Regions from separate parts of the Streptomyces sp. NPDC044921 genome, predicted to be linked through region 2. Evidence: riboswitches for the same ligand, from Rfam matches in the RefSeq annotation. Region 2 holds a riboswitch; each other region holds the start of a gene.
The links. A riboswitch is a leader RNA that binds a small molecule or an ion and turns the genes downstream of it on or off. The one in region 2 is predicted to bind cyclic di-AMP.
Positions count from the first base shown of each region.

Region 1: it holds a riboswitch for cyclic di-AMP, as region 2 does, so the genes downstream of both, AC07DA_RS25870 (transglycosylase SLT domain-containing protein) here and AC07DA_RS27485 (M23 family metallopeptidase) in region 2, are expected to answer to the same signal.
Region 3: it holds a riboswitch for cyclic di-AMP, as region 2 does, so the genes downstream of both, AC07DA_RS18145 (M23 family metallopeptidase) here and AC07DA_RS27485 (M23 family metallopeptidase) in region 2, are expected to answer to the same signal.
Region 4: it holds a riboswitch for cyclic di-AMP, as region 2 does, so the genes downstream of both, AC07DA_RS02200 (transglycosylase family protein) here and AC07DA_RS27485 (M23 family metallopeptidase) in region 2, are expected to answer to the same signal.

Region 1 is NZ_JBWKIF010000018.1:15,516-18,701, reverse strand. Features, by position in the region: partial or broken gene AC07DA_RS25880 (GNAT family N-acetyltransferase) at 1-101, opposite strand, end outside; gene AC07DA_RS25875 (HAD family hydrolase) at 273-1,121, shown strand; gene AC07DA_RS25870 (transglycosylase SLT domain-containing protein) at 1,085-1,846, opposite strand; cyclic di-AMP (ydaO/yuaA leader) riboswitch at 1,850-2,028, opposite strand; gene AC07DA_RS25865 (polyprenyl synthetase family protein) at 2,533-3,186, shown strand, end outside.
Region 2 is NZ_JBWKIF010000020.1:39,045-42,230, reverse strand. Features, by position in the region: gene AC07DA_RS27490 (M16 family metallopeptidase) at 1-1,040, shown strand, start outside; cyclic di-AMP (ydaO/yuaA leader) riboswitch at 1,231-1,396, shown strand; gene AC07DA_RS27485 (M23 family metallopeptidase) at 1,409-2,197, shown strand; gene AC07DA_RS27480 (GntR family transcriptional regulator) at 2,385-3,071, shown strand.
Region 3 is NZ_JBWKIF010000010.1:203,215-206,400, reverse strand. Features, by position in the region: gene AC07DA_RS18150 (SGNH/GDSL hydrolase family protein) at 1-96, opposite strand, end outside; gene AC07DA_RS18145 (M23 family metallopeptidase) at 476-1,411, opposite strand; cyclic di-AMP (ydaO/yuaA leader) riboswitch at 1,416-1,571, opposite strand; gene AC07DA_RS18140 (alpha-galactosidase) at 1,889-3,186, opposite strand, start outside.
Region 4 is NZ_JBWKIF010000001.1:457,340-460,525, reverse strand. Features, by position in the region: gene eno (phosphopyruvate hydratase) at 1-929, opposite strand, end outside; gene AC07DA_RS02200 (transglycosylase family protein) at 1,227-1,928, opposite strand; cyclic di-AMP (ydaO/yuaA leader) riboswitch at 1,933-2,098, opposite strand; gene AC07DA_RS02195 (transglycosylase family protein) at 2,327-3,186, opposite strand, start outside.

The DNA of each region.
Region 1 (3,186 bases), on a different contig from region 2:
TTGCGTGGTGCCTTGGAGGCGGCGCGCAGCGCGCGCCAGCGCTCCCTTTCCCCTTCGCCGAGCTCCCCGGGCCCGGCCACGCGAATGCGCCCACTGTTCAACCTGACCCCCCGATCAAGTCCCCCCTGGACACTTGGAAGGTACCGCTCGATGCGGCCCCTCGGGTAGGTAGCGGACCATGTTGTTGCCAACCGGTGCAGAGGCCCTCAACCGGGCAATCGGCGTGCGCCGTGCGATGAAACGAACGGGCGCGTTGTCCGTATTCTCTGATCATGGCCGCACCCCTCGCATATTCCCTCATCGCCACCGACCTGGACGGGACGCTGCTGCGCGGCGACGACACCCTGTCCGACCGGTCCCTGACCGCGCTCGCGCGGGTGGCGGACGCCGGTGCCCAGCACCTCGTGGTGACGGGCCGCCCGGCGCCGAGAGTGCGGCCGCTCCTGGACGACCTGGGGTGCACGGGGCTCGCGGTGTGCGGGCAGGGCGCGCAGGTGTACGACGCCGGCGCGCACCGGCTGCTGTGGTCGGTCACCCTGGACCGGGAGCTGGCGGAGACCGCCCTCGGCAAGATCGAGGCCGAGGTGGGGGAGGTGTACGCGGCGGTCGACCAGGACGGGGTCGACGGGCTCACGCTCATCGAGCCGGGCTATCTCATGCCGCACCCGACGCTGCCCGCGGTGCGGGTCCACCGGCGCGACGAGCTGTGGGGCGAGCCGATCAGCAAGGTGCTGCTGCGCCACCCCTGCCTGTCGGACGACGAGCTGGCGGCGACGGCCCGCTCGGTGGTGGGTTCACTGGCGACGGTGACGATGTCGGGGCCCGGCACGGTCGAGCTCCAGCCGTGCGGCGTCACCAAGGCGACGGGCCTGGCGCTGGCCGCCGAGCACCTGGGGCTGCGGCCGGCCGACACCATCGCCTTTGGTGACATGCCCAACGACATCCCGATGTTCGACTGGGCGGCGCACGGCGTCGCGATGGCCAACGGTCATCCCGAACTCAAGGCCGTGGCCGACGAGATCACGCTGTCGAACGAGGACGACGGCATCGCCGTCGTCCTCGAGCGACTGCTGGGCGGGGCGGCTCAGTACGGGCCGTTGACGTTGTCGATCGAGCCGTAGCGGTCGGCCGCGTAGTTGCAGGCCGCCGTGATGTTGGCGACCGGGTCGTACGGGTCGTAGGGGGTGCCGGGCACGTGGTAGGCGGCGAAGGTCGGGTCGATGACCTGGAGCAGGCCCTTGGAGGGGGTGCCCTTGGCGGCGTTCGAGTCCCAGTTGTTGATCGCCTGCGGGTTGCCGGACGACTCCCGCATGATGTTGCGGTAGATGCCGTCGTACGATCCCGGAATGCCCTTCTGGGCCATGATGTCCAGCGCCTCGCGGATCCATCCGTCGAGGTTGTTCGCGTAGGTCTTCGCGGCGACCGGGGTGGCCCGCGTCACGCCACCGGCCGGCTTGGCCGGGGCGGACGACTGCGTGGCCTTCTTCTCGTCGGCGGCCTTGGCCGTCGCCACCTTGAGCTTCAGACCCGCGTGGATCACCCTCGGGTCGTCGCCGACGGCGGCGCGGTTGGCCTTGTACAGCTGCTTCCAGCCGCCGGACACGTCGTACTTCTCCGCGATGCCGTAGAGCGTGTCGCCCTTGGCCACGGTGTACGTGAGCGACGTGGCGGGCTGGGCCGCCTGCCGCACGGTCTGCGCGGCGGGCGCGCTCTGGGGCTCGGCGGCGTTCGCGTGCGTGGCGCCGAGGAGCGGCAGGGTCAGTGCCGCTCCGCCGGTGCCGACGGCGACGACACCACGGGTGATCGGGTTCCTGCTGGGGCGACGGTGCTTACCTCGTCCGGGCATGGCGATGTTCCTCTCCGGCGCCTGCGAGGTGAGCTGTCGGGTTCGGGCCGGGAGGTGCCCGGCCGCACACGGCGTGGTGCTGTCGTGCGCGGCTTCACCCCGAGCCGGTCCTTGTCGCGGACCGGCGACTTACCTGGGTCCCCCGCTCCTGCCCTGCGTGAGTGAGTCGGTGTGTGTGGGGAGTCCGGGCGGCGGCAGGATTCGGCGGTCCGCCGGACTGCGCCGGAACGTATGCGACAGCACATGCCGGGAACAAGCGCCGGAGTCACACAGGGTGCCGGATGACCTTGGTCAGAGGGCAAACGGCCGCTTGATCCTTTGCGCGAGCCAAGGCTCAACTCGCTTTCCGCGGAAGGAGGGAGCGTTCGGCGCCCGGGGGCGGCCGCGAAGCGGACGAAGTGATTCAATTCACTGATCACGACCTCGGGCGCAATGTTCCGTAAAGGGTGTTCGCTTCGTCAATGTCGCAAATCCCACATAGGTCGCGAATTCCTGGTAAGTCGGAACATGTCCATTCTTATGAGCCGATCGAAAACATAGCGGTCGTGATCGGATACCACCCGGCCTGTAACCATGGGCGCTGGCGGTGATCGAAACGTGACCGGATACGCTGACTCGAGTGATGTCAGCGACCTATCGACAATCCGCGTAAGCACCGGCAGACACCAGCAGACAGGAGACCCCTCGTGACCGACGTCGGGCCGTTCGGGCTGAGCGTGCGGGACCAGGCTCTGGAAGCCGATGTCCAGGCCGGACTGGCGGCTGTCGAGGAAGGCCTGCTAGAGGCCACCAAGAGTGAGGTGCCCTTCATCACGGAGGCCGCCCAGCACCTGGTGCGGGCCGGTGGCAAGCGGTTCCGGCCGCTGCTCGTGATGCTCGCCGCCCAGTTCGGCGACCGGTACGCACCCGGCATCGTGCCGTCGGCCGTCGTCGTGGAGCTGACCCACCTCGCCACGCTGTACCACGACGACGTCATGGACGAGGCCGCCGTCCGCCGCGGGGTGGACAGCGCCAACACCCGCTGGGGCAACTCGGTCGCGGTCCTCACCGGTGACTTCCTCTTCGCCCGCGCCTCGCACATCCTGGCCGACCTCGGCCCGGAGGCGGTGCGGGTGCAGGCCGAGGCGTTCGAGCGGCTGGTGACCGGGCAGATCCTGGAGACGGCCGGACCGCAGGACGGCCGCGACCCGGTCGAGCACTACCTGGACGTGCTGGGCGGCAAGACCGGCTCGCTGGTGGCCGTCTCGTGCCGGTTCGGCGCGATGATGTCCGGCGCCGACGAGACGGTGGTGCACGTGCTGACCCAGTACGGCGAGCGGCTCGGCGTCGCCTTCCAGCTC
Region 2 (3,186 bases):
CCCGGCTCGCCAAGGGACTCGGTCTGATCGCCGACGCGCTGCGGGCGCCCGCGTTCGCGGACGGCGAGGTCGAGCGGCTGGTCCGCAACCGCCTCGACGAGATCCCGCACGAGCTGGCCAACCCCTCGCGGCGCGCCGCCAAGGAGCTCTCCAAGGAGCTGTTCCCGGCGGACTCGCGCATGTCGCGGCCCCGGCAGGGCACCGAGGAGACGGTCGCCGCGATCGACTCCGCGGCCGTCCGCGCCTTCTACGAGAAGCACGTCCGCCCCGCGACGGCCACGGCCGTGGTGGTCGGCGACCTCACGGACATCGACCTGGACGCCCTGCTCGGCGACACCCTGGGCTCCTGGACCGGCTCCTCGGCCGAACCGCGCCCGGTGCCGCCGGTGACCGCCGACGACACCGGCCGGGTCGTCATCGTGGACCGCCCGGGCGCCGTACAGACGCAGCTGCTGATCGGCCGGATCGGCCCGGACCGGCACGACCGCGTCTGGCCCGCCCAGGTGCTCGGCACATACTGCCTCGGCGGCACGCTCACCTCCCGGCTGGACCGCGTCCTGCGCGAGGAGAAGGGCTACACCTACGGCGTGCGGTCCTTCGCCCAGGTGCTGCGGTCCGCGCCCGACGGGTCCGGTGCCTCGATGCTCGCCATCAGCGGGTCCGTGGACACCCCCAACACCGGCCCGGCCCTCCAGGACTTGTGGACGGTGCTGCGCACCCTCGCCGCGGAGGGGCTGACCGACGCCGAGCGGGACGTGGCCGTGCAGAACCTGGTCGGGGTGGCCCCGCTGAAGTACGAGACCGCCGCGGCCGTCGCGAGCACGCTGGCCGACCAGGTCGAGCAGCACCTGCCCGACGACTACCAGGCCACGCTGTACCGCCAGCTCGCCGCGACGGGCACGGTGGAGGCCACGGCGGCGGCCGTCAGCGCCTTCCCCGTGGACCGTCTGGTGACCGTCCTGGTGGGCGACGCGGCGCAGATCAAGGCACCGGTGGAGGCCCTGGGCATCGGTGACGTCAAGGTCGTGGCCGCCGAGTAGCGGCACGCGCGCAGGGGCCCTGGTTGTCTTCCAAGGCACCAGGGCCCCTTTATGCCCGAATTGAGGCGGGAGTTGCCTGTCTGCCCTGTGGGATGCGCTACAAAACGCCCGATCCGTTTGGGAATTGAAAGTGCCCCCGCTTAGCGTCGTCCGGGCTGTTCGTCAGGCAGTGCGCCGCACCCGCGGCACCGGACAGTCATCGCCGAGTCCCCGTACGGCGCGAGCCAGGGGAGCCGGGGACCCAACCGCAGTCCCTGGGGTGAATCGGACGCCCGCGCGAGTCGCGAGGGAGTCCGTAGGAGACCTTCCTGCTCCGAACCCGTCAGCTAACCCGGTAGGCGAGAGGGAAGGAAAGGACCAGCCACTTCATGGCGTTCACACGCGCCACCGGCAAGCATCGCCGTCCCAGCAGGATCCAGCGCGGCACGGCCCGCGCGGCGGGCGTCGCGGCTCTCGCCACCACCGGTGTGATCGGCACCGTGGCCGCCCCGGCCTTCGCCGCCTCCGAGCCCGCCGTCGAGCAGACCGGCCTCACCCCGGTCGTCACCATGGGTGACACCGTGGCCCGGCAGATCGACGCCCAGGCCGTCGCGCAGAAGCAGGCGGCCGAAGAGGCCGCCGCCCGCAAGCAGGCCGAGGAGGCCGCCCGCGAGCGCGCCGCCGAGTTGGCCGAGAAGGCCAAGGAGGCCGCCGAGAAGGCCCGTGAGGCCAAGGAGCGCGCCGCCCGCGAGGCCGAGCGCAAGCGCCTCAACAGCTACGTGTCCCCGATCCCGGGCTCCTACGTGTCCACCGGCTACAAGGCAGGCGGCGCCGTCTGGTCCTCCGGCAGCCACACCGGTATCGACTTCCACGCCGCCAGCGGCACCCCCGTCCACGCGGTCGGCGCGGGCACGGTCGTCGAGGCCGGCTGGGGCGGCGCCTACGGGAACCAGGTCGTGATCAAGATGAACGACGGGACGTACACCCAGTACGGCCACCTGTCGTCCGTCGGTGTCTCGGTGGGCCAGCAGGTCACCCCCGGCCAGCAGATCGGCCTGTCCGGCGCGACCGGCAACGTCACCGGCCCGCACCTGCACTTCGAGGCCAGGACGAGCCCCGAGTACGGCTCGGACATCGACCCGCTCGCCTACCTCCGCTCGCACGGCGTGAGCCTCTGACGCCACCCGCTGCGCATCCGAAAGGCCCCGGCTCACCGAGCCGGGGCCTTTCGGCATTCCCGGTGCCGCTGTCCAAAAAATATCCATGGATTCCGGGCTGCCGTCGGAAATTCCGGCTGATTGCAATAGAGTCACGGAACAGGCGTCACGCGTCGGCGTTTCACGGGGATTAAGCGGAGGTCGGGTCATGCGTATTCCCGCGCACTCGGTGTGCACGGCCATCCGGGACGACATCGTCGCGGGTGTGCACGAGCGCGGCAGCCGCCTCACCGAGGAGCTCCTCGCGCGCCGCTACGGCGTCTCGCGCGTCCCCGTGCGGGAGGCCCTGCGCACGCTGGAGGCCGAGGGCTTCGTGGTGACCCGGCGGCACGCGGGCGCGTGCGTGGCCGAACCCACCGAGCAGGAGGCCGCCGACCTGCTGGAGATGCGCGCGCTGCTGGAGCCGCTCGGTGCCGCACGCGCCGCCCAGCGCCGTACCGAGGCCCACCTGAAGGTGCTGCGCGGCCTGGTCCGGCTCGGCCAGGAGCGCGCCCGCCGCGGCACCAGCGACGACCTGCGCTCCTTGGGCGGCTGGTTCCACGAGACGCTGGCGCAGGCCTCCGGCAGCCCCGCCCTGATCGCGATGCTCACCCAGCTGCGCCACAAGATCGCCTGGATGTACGCGGTGGACGCGCCGGCCGATCCGGTGGCGTCCTGGACCGAGCACGGCGCGATCGTGGACGCGGTGGCGCGCGGCGACAGCGAGCGCGCGCGGGCGGTCACGGCGCAGCACACCGAGCGCGCCACGTCCGCGCACCGGCTCCGGCTCGGCGTCGCCGCCGAGCGTGTGAGGAACTCGCAACATCCCGTAAACACGGCGGGCCTGCGGCATTAACACGGAAGCCGTATACAAAGAAGGGGATCCGCCGGGGGATTATTTCTGCTGCCGATTTTCCGGCAGCCCGCGTGAATTCTTGAGCTCAAATTGATTGAGGGCGGGGCCGGAGAAG
Region 3 (3,186 bases), on a different contig from region 2:
GAACCGGTCGGCCCAGCCGACGAACGCCCCGTCGGGGCCGGGATCCCCGACGCCCTCGGTGAAGCTGTCCCCCACCGCCACGTACGACCCGATCACTGATCTGCTGTCACTCTTCGAATCGTCTGCCACAACCGCCCATGATTCACCCTCGAATGTGACCTACGCGACCGTAGGGAAGGGTTGACGTGCGGTGAGATGAGCCACTCCTAAAGTGTTCGCCAACTCCGGAATAGCCGGCCCGTCAGGGGCGTTCCCGGGTGAACCGCCAGACCCGGAGTTGTGATTGGCGCCGTCGCCGCTGCCGGAACCACACCGCCACCCCGCTCGGCACGTCGATGTCCGGCAGGTTCCGTTGCCGCCCCCTTGAGCCGGCCGACGGGCGCGCACACCGAAGGCCGGGCCCCGGGGAGGGGTCCGGCCTTCGGTGGCGTGCCGGGCAGGTCAGGGGGTGCCGGAGGGGTGGCCGGCGGCCTGGTCAGCCGACGGAGACGCCGTGGGAGCGCAGGAAGGCGACCGGGTCGATGTCCGAGCCGTAGCCCGGCGCGGTGCGGATCTCGAAGTGCAGGTGCGGTCCGGTGACGTTGCCGGTGGCGCCGGACAGGCCGATCTGCTGCCCGGCGGTCACGGTCTGGCCGGCCGAGACGGACAGCTGGGACAGGTGGGCGTACTGGGCGTAGTGGCCGTCGTTCAGCTTGATGACGACCTGGTTGCCGTACGCGCCGCCCCAGCCGGCGGAGACGACCGTGCCCGCGCCGACGGCCTTGAGGGAGGTGCCGGTCGGGACGACGAAGTCGACGCCGGTGTGGTAGCCGCTGGACCACATGCTGCCGGACATGCGGTACGGGGTGCCGACGGTGGCACCGTCCACCGGGGAGCTGTAGCCACCGGCGTTGCTCTGCGCGGCGGGCTTGGCGGCGGCCGGCTTCGGGGCGGTCTCCGCCTTCGCCGGCGAACCGGCGGAAGAGGGCTTCGGGGCGGACTTCTTCGCGGACCGCTCCGCCGGGGCCTTCGGCGCGGACGGCGCCTCGGCCGCGCTCGCCGCGGCCTTCTCGCCGAGGGAGAGCTTCAGACCCGGGTGGATCAGCGACGGGTCGTCGCCGACGGCGTCCCGGTTGTCGGAGTACAGCTTCTTCCAGCCGCCGCTGACGTTCTGGTCGTCGGCGATCTTCGCGAGGTAATCGCCCGCCCGCACCGTGTAGGTGCGGGCGCCGGTGGCCTTTTCCGCGGTCTTCTGCTCGGCGGCCGGGACGGACCGGACGGCCTTTTCCGGCGCCGACTGCGGGGTGGCGGCGTGGGCACCGGCGGCGCCCATGAGGGGCAGGGCGAGAGCCGCTCCACCGGTTCCGGCGACGGCGATGGAGCGGGTGAAACGCTGGGTCTTCGGGCGGCGGTGCTTACCCTTCGCGGGCATGGCGTATTCCTCTCCGTCGCCTGCGAGGTGAGCTGTCGGGTGCGGGCTGGAGATGCCCGGCCGCGCCGGGGCGCGGCTTAACCCCAAGCCCGTTCCGGGAACCGGAACAGGCGTCTTACCTGTGGGTCCCCCGCTCCTGCCGTACGTCGGGTCAGTGGGTGCGGGCTCCGGGCGGCGGCAGGATTAGGCGTCCGTCCGGATCGGTGTGGAACGTAAGCGACCAAGACGCGACGGGACAAGCTTGCGGTTGCCCGTGAGCGCGTTTTTCTCGCCACGTCGGCGCATTTCCCGTCACCGAGCGTGGAATCCCGATCTTCCGTTTTCCTCAATGGGCCTGAATAACGCCACAATTACGTGCGCATGGCAACAACACATCGTCACGGGTATGACGATGGTCACGCACCCCGCTCCCATCTCCCGTGCGACCGGGGCACGTTATGACGAAGCGGCCGAATCGCCCTATTCGGACGAGAGGGACTACTTCCGCTTAAGGCGGACCACGGTGGCATCCAGGTCTCCACGCAGCCCGACCCGCAGTCCGTGGTGGAGCAGGACGGCCCCTCGGTACAGTTCGCCCGTTTCGAGGCATTCGTACGTCGCCGCCGGATCGACACCGCGCAGCCGGAGCGCCGGCACGGGCTCGCCGAAGCGCTGCGCCTGGAGCCAGGCGAGGACGACGGTCTCGTCACCGAGGACGTACTGCACGGCGCTCAGACCGCCCTGCGGAGGCCGCAGCCGGTAGAGGTCGCCGCGCTGCACCACCGGGCGGATCTCCTTGTACCGCCCCACCCACTCCCGCGCCTCGGCGAGTTCCTCCGGTGTCCACTTGGTGAGGTCGCCACCGACGCCGAGCACCCCGGCCATGGCGCTCACGAACCGGAACCGCAGGGAACTGGCCCGGTGGTTGAGCATGGCGTTCGGACTGTCGGTGACCCAGGCGGCCATCACCCGCGCGGGGTGGATCTGGCTGAAGCCGTGCTGGATGGCGAGCCGGTCGAGCGGGTCGGTGTTGTCGGAGGTCCACACCTGGTCCGTGCGGCTCAGCACGCCGAGGTCGATCCGCCCGCCGCCGCCCGAGCAGGACTCGAAGGCCACGCCCGGGTGGGCGGCCCGGAGCCGGTCCAGCAGGGCATACAGGGCACGGACGTGCTCGACCCAGAGCCGTTGCGGATAGGGGTCGCCGGGCCAGCCGGCGTCGGTGAAGCAGCGGTTGAAGTCCCACTTGACGTAGTCGATGGGGGCGCTGGAGAGCAGCCCGTCGAGCTGCTCCCACAGGTACTCCTGGACGTCCTCCCGGGCGAGGTTCAGTACGAGCTGGTTGCGGAACTCCGTCCGCTTTCGTCCCGTTTGATACTGCACCCAGTCGGGGTGGGCGCGGTACAGCTCGCTGTCCGGGTTCACCATCTCGGGTTCGACCCAGATGCCGAACTGCATGCCGAGGCCGTGCACGTGGTCGGCGAGCGGCTTCAGCCCGCCGGGGAAGCGGTCGGGGTTGGGCGTCCAGTCGCCGAGCCCCGCCCGGTCGCTGGTGCGCGCCCCGAACCAGCCGTCGTCGACCACGAATAGCTCCACTCCCATGGCCGCGGCCCGCTCGGCGAGCGCCCGCTGCTGCTCCTCGGAGATGTCGAACTCGGTGGCCTCCCAGGAGTTGAACAGCACCGGCCGGTCCCGGTCGGCGTCCGGGACGACGTACGCCCGCTGGTAGGCGTGCCAGGCGCGGCTCGCCCCGCCGAAGCCGCCCTCGCTCCACAGCCCCGCGAAGACGGGTGTCGTGT
Region 4 (3,186 bases), on a different contig from region 2:
TCGCCGACGAGCTGGACCTTGTCACCGAGCTGGGCGGTGATGGTCTTCCAGCCCTCCCAGTCGTCCTCGAACAGCGGGTCCTCGATGGACACGAGCGGGTACGCGTCGACGAGCTCCGCGTAGTACTCGGTCATCTCGGCCGCCGAGCGCTCCTTGCCCTCGAAGGTGTAGACGCCGTCCTTGTAGAACTCGGAGGCGGCGACGTCGAGCGCCAGGGCGATCTGCTCGCCGGGGGTGTAGCCGGCTTCCTTGATGGCCTCGAGGATGAGGTCCAGGGCCTCGCGGTTGGAGCCGAGGTTGGGGGCGAAGCCGCCCTCGTCGCCGAGGCCGGTGGCCAGGCCCTTGCCCTTCAGGACCTTCTTCAGCGTGTGGTAGACCTCGGCGCCCCAGCGCAGGGCCTCGGAGAAGGACTCCGCGCCGATCGGGGCGATCATGAACTCCTGGATGTCCACGTTGGAGTCGGCGTGCGAGCCGCCGTTCAGGATGTTCATCATCGGCACCGGCAGCAGGTGCGCGTTCGGTCCGCCCAGGTAGCGGAACAGCGGCAGGTCGCTGGCCTCGGAGGCGGCGTGGGCGACGGCGAGGGAGACGCCGAGGATGGCGTTGGCGCCGAGCGAGCCCTTGTTGTCGGTGGCGTCCAGGTCGAACATCGCCTGGTCGATCAGGCGCTGCTCGGTGGCGTCGTAACCGACCAGCTCCGGGCCGATCTGCTCGATGACCGCGAGGACGGCCTTCTCCACACCCTTGCCGAGGTAGCGGTTCGAGTCGCCGTCGCGGAGCTCGATGGCCTCGAAGGCGCCCGTGGAGGCGCCGGACGGGACGGCGGCACGACCGGTGCTGCCGTCGTCGAGGCCGACCTCGACCTCGACCGTGGGGTTGCCTCGGGAGTCCAGGATTTCCCGGGCTACGACGACGTCGATGGACGGCACGAGCATCTCCTTCTTGATGTGACGCGGGGTACGCGGGTCGCGTGGACCCGGCGAGGTGCGGGCCGGTGGCTCGCGACATGAGCCTAACCGGCTCCGGGCGATCGGCCACCGGGTCGCCCACCCCATGGACAGAACCGAGAGTAAATTGTTTCCGAACGGAACAAAGGCGGTTCGCCAAGACCGGCCGAAACCTCCGCCGAGGGCCCGGCCGGAAAACACCCGGAAAACACCCCGCCCCGGCGTGTACGGGGGAACACGCCGGGGCGGGGAGCCCGTGGGGACGGGGTGGGCCGCTGCTTACTTCAGGTGCAGCTGCTGGCCCGGGTAGATGAGGTTGGCGTCCTCGACGATGTCCTTGTTCAGCTCGAAGAGCTTCTCCCAGCCGCCCTTGACCTTCTCCTCGGCCGCGATCGAGCTGAGGGTGTCACCCTTGACGACCTTGTACTCGCCGTCGCCCTTCTTGACCTTCTTGCCGGTCGGGGTGGTGACGGTCTTCTTGGCGGCCGGGCGCTCGTCGGAGCGGGAGGCCGGCTGCTGGGTCTCGCGGGTCTCGGTGCTCTGCCGGCTCTGGCTCTGGCTCTGCGAGGAGCTGCTGCCGGAGTCGGTGGAGCCGCCGCCGGTGTAGCCGGCGCTCGACAGGCCCTTGCCGCAGACCGGCCAGGCACCCTTGCCCTGGCCCGCGAGGACCTTCTCGGCGATCTCGATCTGCTGGGCCTTGGTGGCCTGGTCGGCGGTGGAGGCGTACTTGGTGCCGCCGTAGCCGGCCCAGGTGGAGGCGGAGAACTGCAGACCGCCGTAGTAGCCGTTGCCGGTGTTGATGGACCAGTTGCCGCCGGACTCGCACTGGGCGACGGCGTCCCACTCGGAGGCGGTGGCCGCGGAGGCGTTGCCGGCCGCCATCAGCGGGGCGGCGACGGCGGCGCCGGCGACACCGGCGACGGCGATGGCACGGGTGGCCTTGGACGGACGACGGTGCTTGCCCTTGCCGGAAAACAGCATGGATGGATCCCCTCACCGACGCCTGCGAGGTGAGCTGTCGGGTTCGGGCCGGTTGAGTTGCCCGGCCGCGTCCCTCACGGGACACGGCTTCACCCCAAGCCCTTCCGGCCAACCGGCCGGTCGGGCACCTACCTTGGGTCCCCCGCTCCTGCCTACGGCGCTTGACGCGACGACTGTTCCCGGGCGGCCGCTGGCAGGATTCGGCGTTGCGGCAGCCGGGGCTCGCGGTGGCGAGCGGTCACGACCGTAAGCAGGTGATCCGCCGAATTTCAAAGACGATCAGGGCTTCTGAGATCTATCTCTCACCGCGCTTATACCGGACATTCAGCGCGAAATGTGACGTGAACTCACCCGGTTTCGGGGTGACTTGAGCCGCCGTTCCCGCCCTGTCCGAACGGCTACCTCTCGCCCGCTTCGTCCGCTTCACCAGGCGTCTGACCGGGGGCGATGAGGTCCTGTCCGCCGCCGGCGGCCTCCGCGCCCGCGGTGGACGGCTCCTGCCATCCGCCGCTGATGCGGAGGGAGTCGGCGATGGACCAGAGGTTGTCGCCGACACCCACGATGTAGGCACCCTCGGACGCCGCGTCGGCCTCCGCGTCGCCGCGCGAGGCGTGCCGGCCCGGGGTGCCGCTCCCGGAGCCGCCCGCGGATCCGGCGCTCTCGTCGGCACTGGGGCCGCGATGCCGGCCGGAGCCGGTGTCCGTGACGTCCGAAGCGCCGCCGTCCCGCCGGGAGTTGCCGGACGCCTCACTCCCGGGCGTGGCCGAGGGTGAGCCGCCGGATCTCTCCGACGCGGAAGGAGAGGAGGACGGGTTGTACGACTTGTCGGGCTTGGCCGATTCATCCGGAGACGTCGGCGCACCGTCGGACGGCGCCGTGGCGGACGGCGAAGGCGAGGGAGAAGACCCGGACGGATCCAGCGAGTCCAGCAATCCGGGTGAGCCGGCCGGAGCGGACCCGGCGGACGAGCCGGACCCGTCGGCCGGGCTCGACTCGCCCTGTTCGAGGCCGGAGAGCAGCCCGCAGGTGCGCCACGCGCCGACCCCCTGGTCGGCGAGGATTCTCTCGGCCACGGATATCTGCTGGGAGCGGCTGGCGAGGTCGGCGCTGGCCGCGTAGTCCAGACCGCCGTACTTCTCCCAGTTCTCCTGGGACAGCGCGAGGCCTCCGTAGTAGCCGTTGCCGCTGTTCTGGCTCCAGGCGCCGCCGGTCTCGCAGTCGGCGACCTGGTCCCAGGTCGCGCCGTCGGCCGCACTGG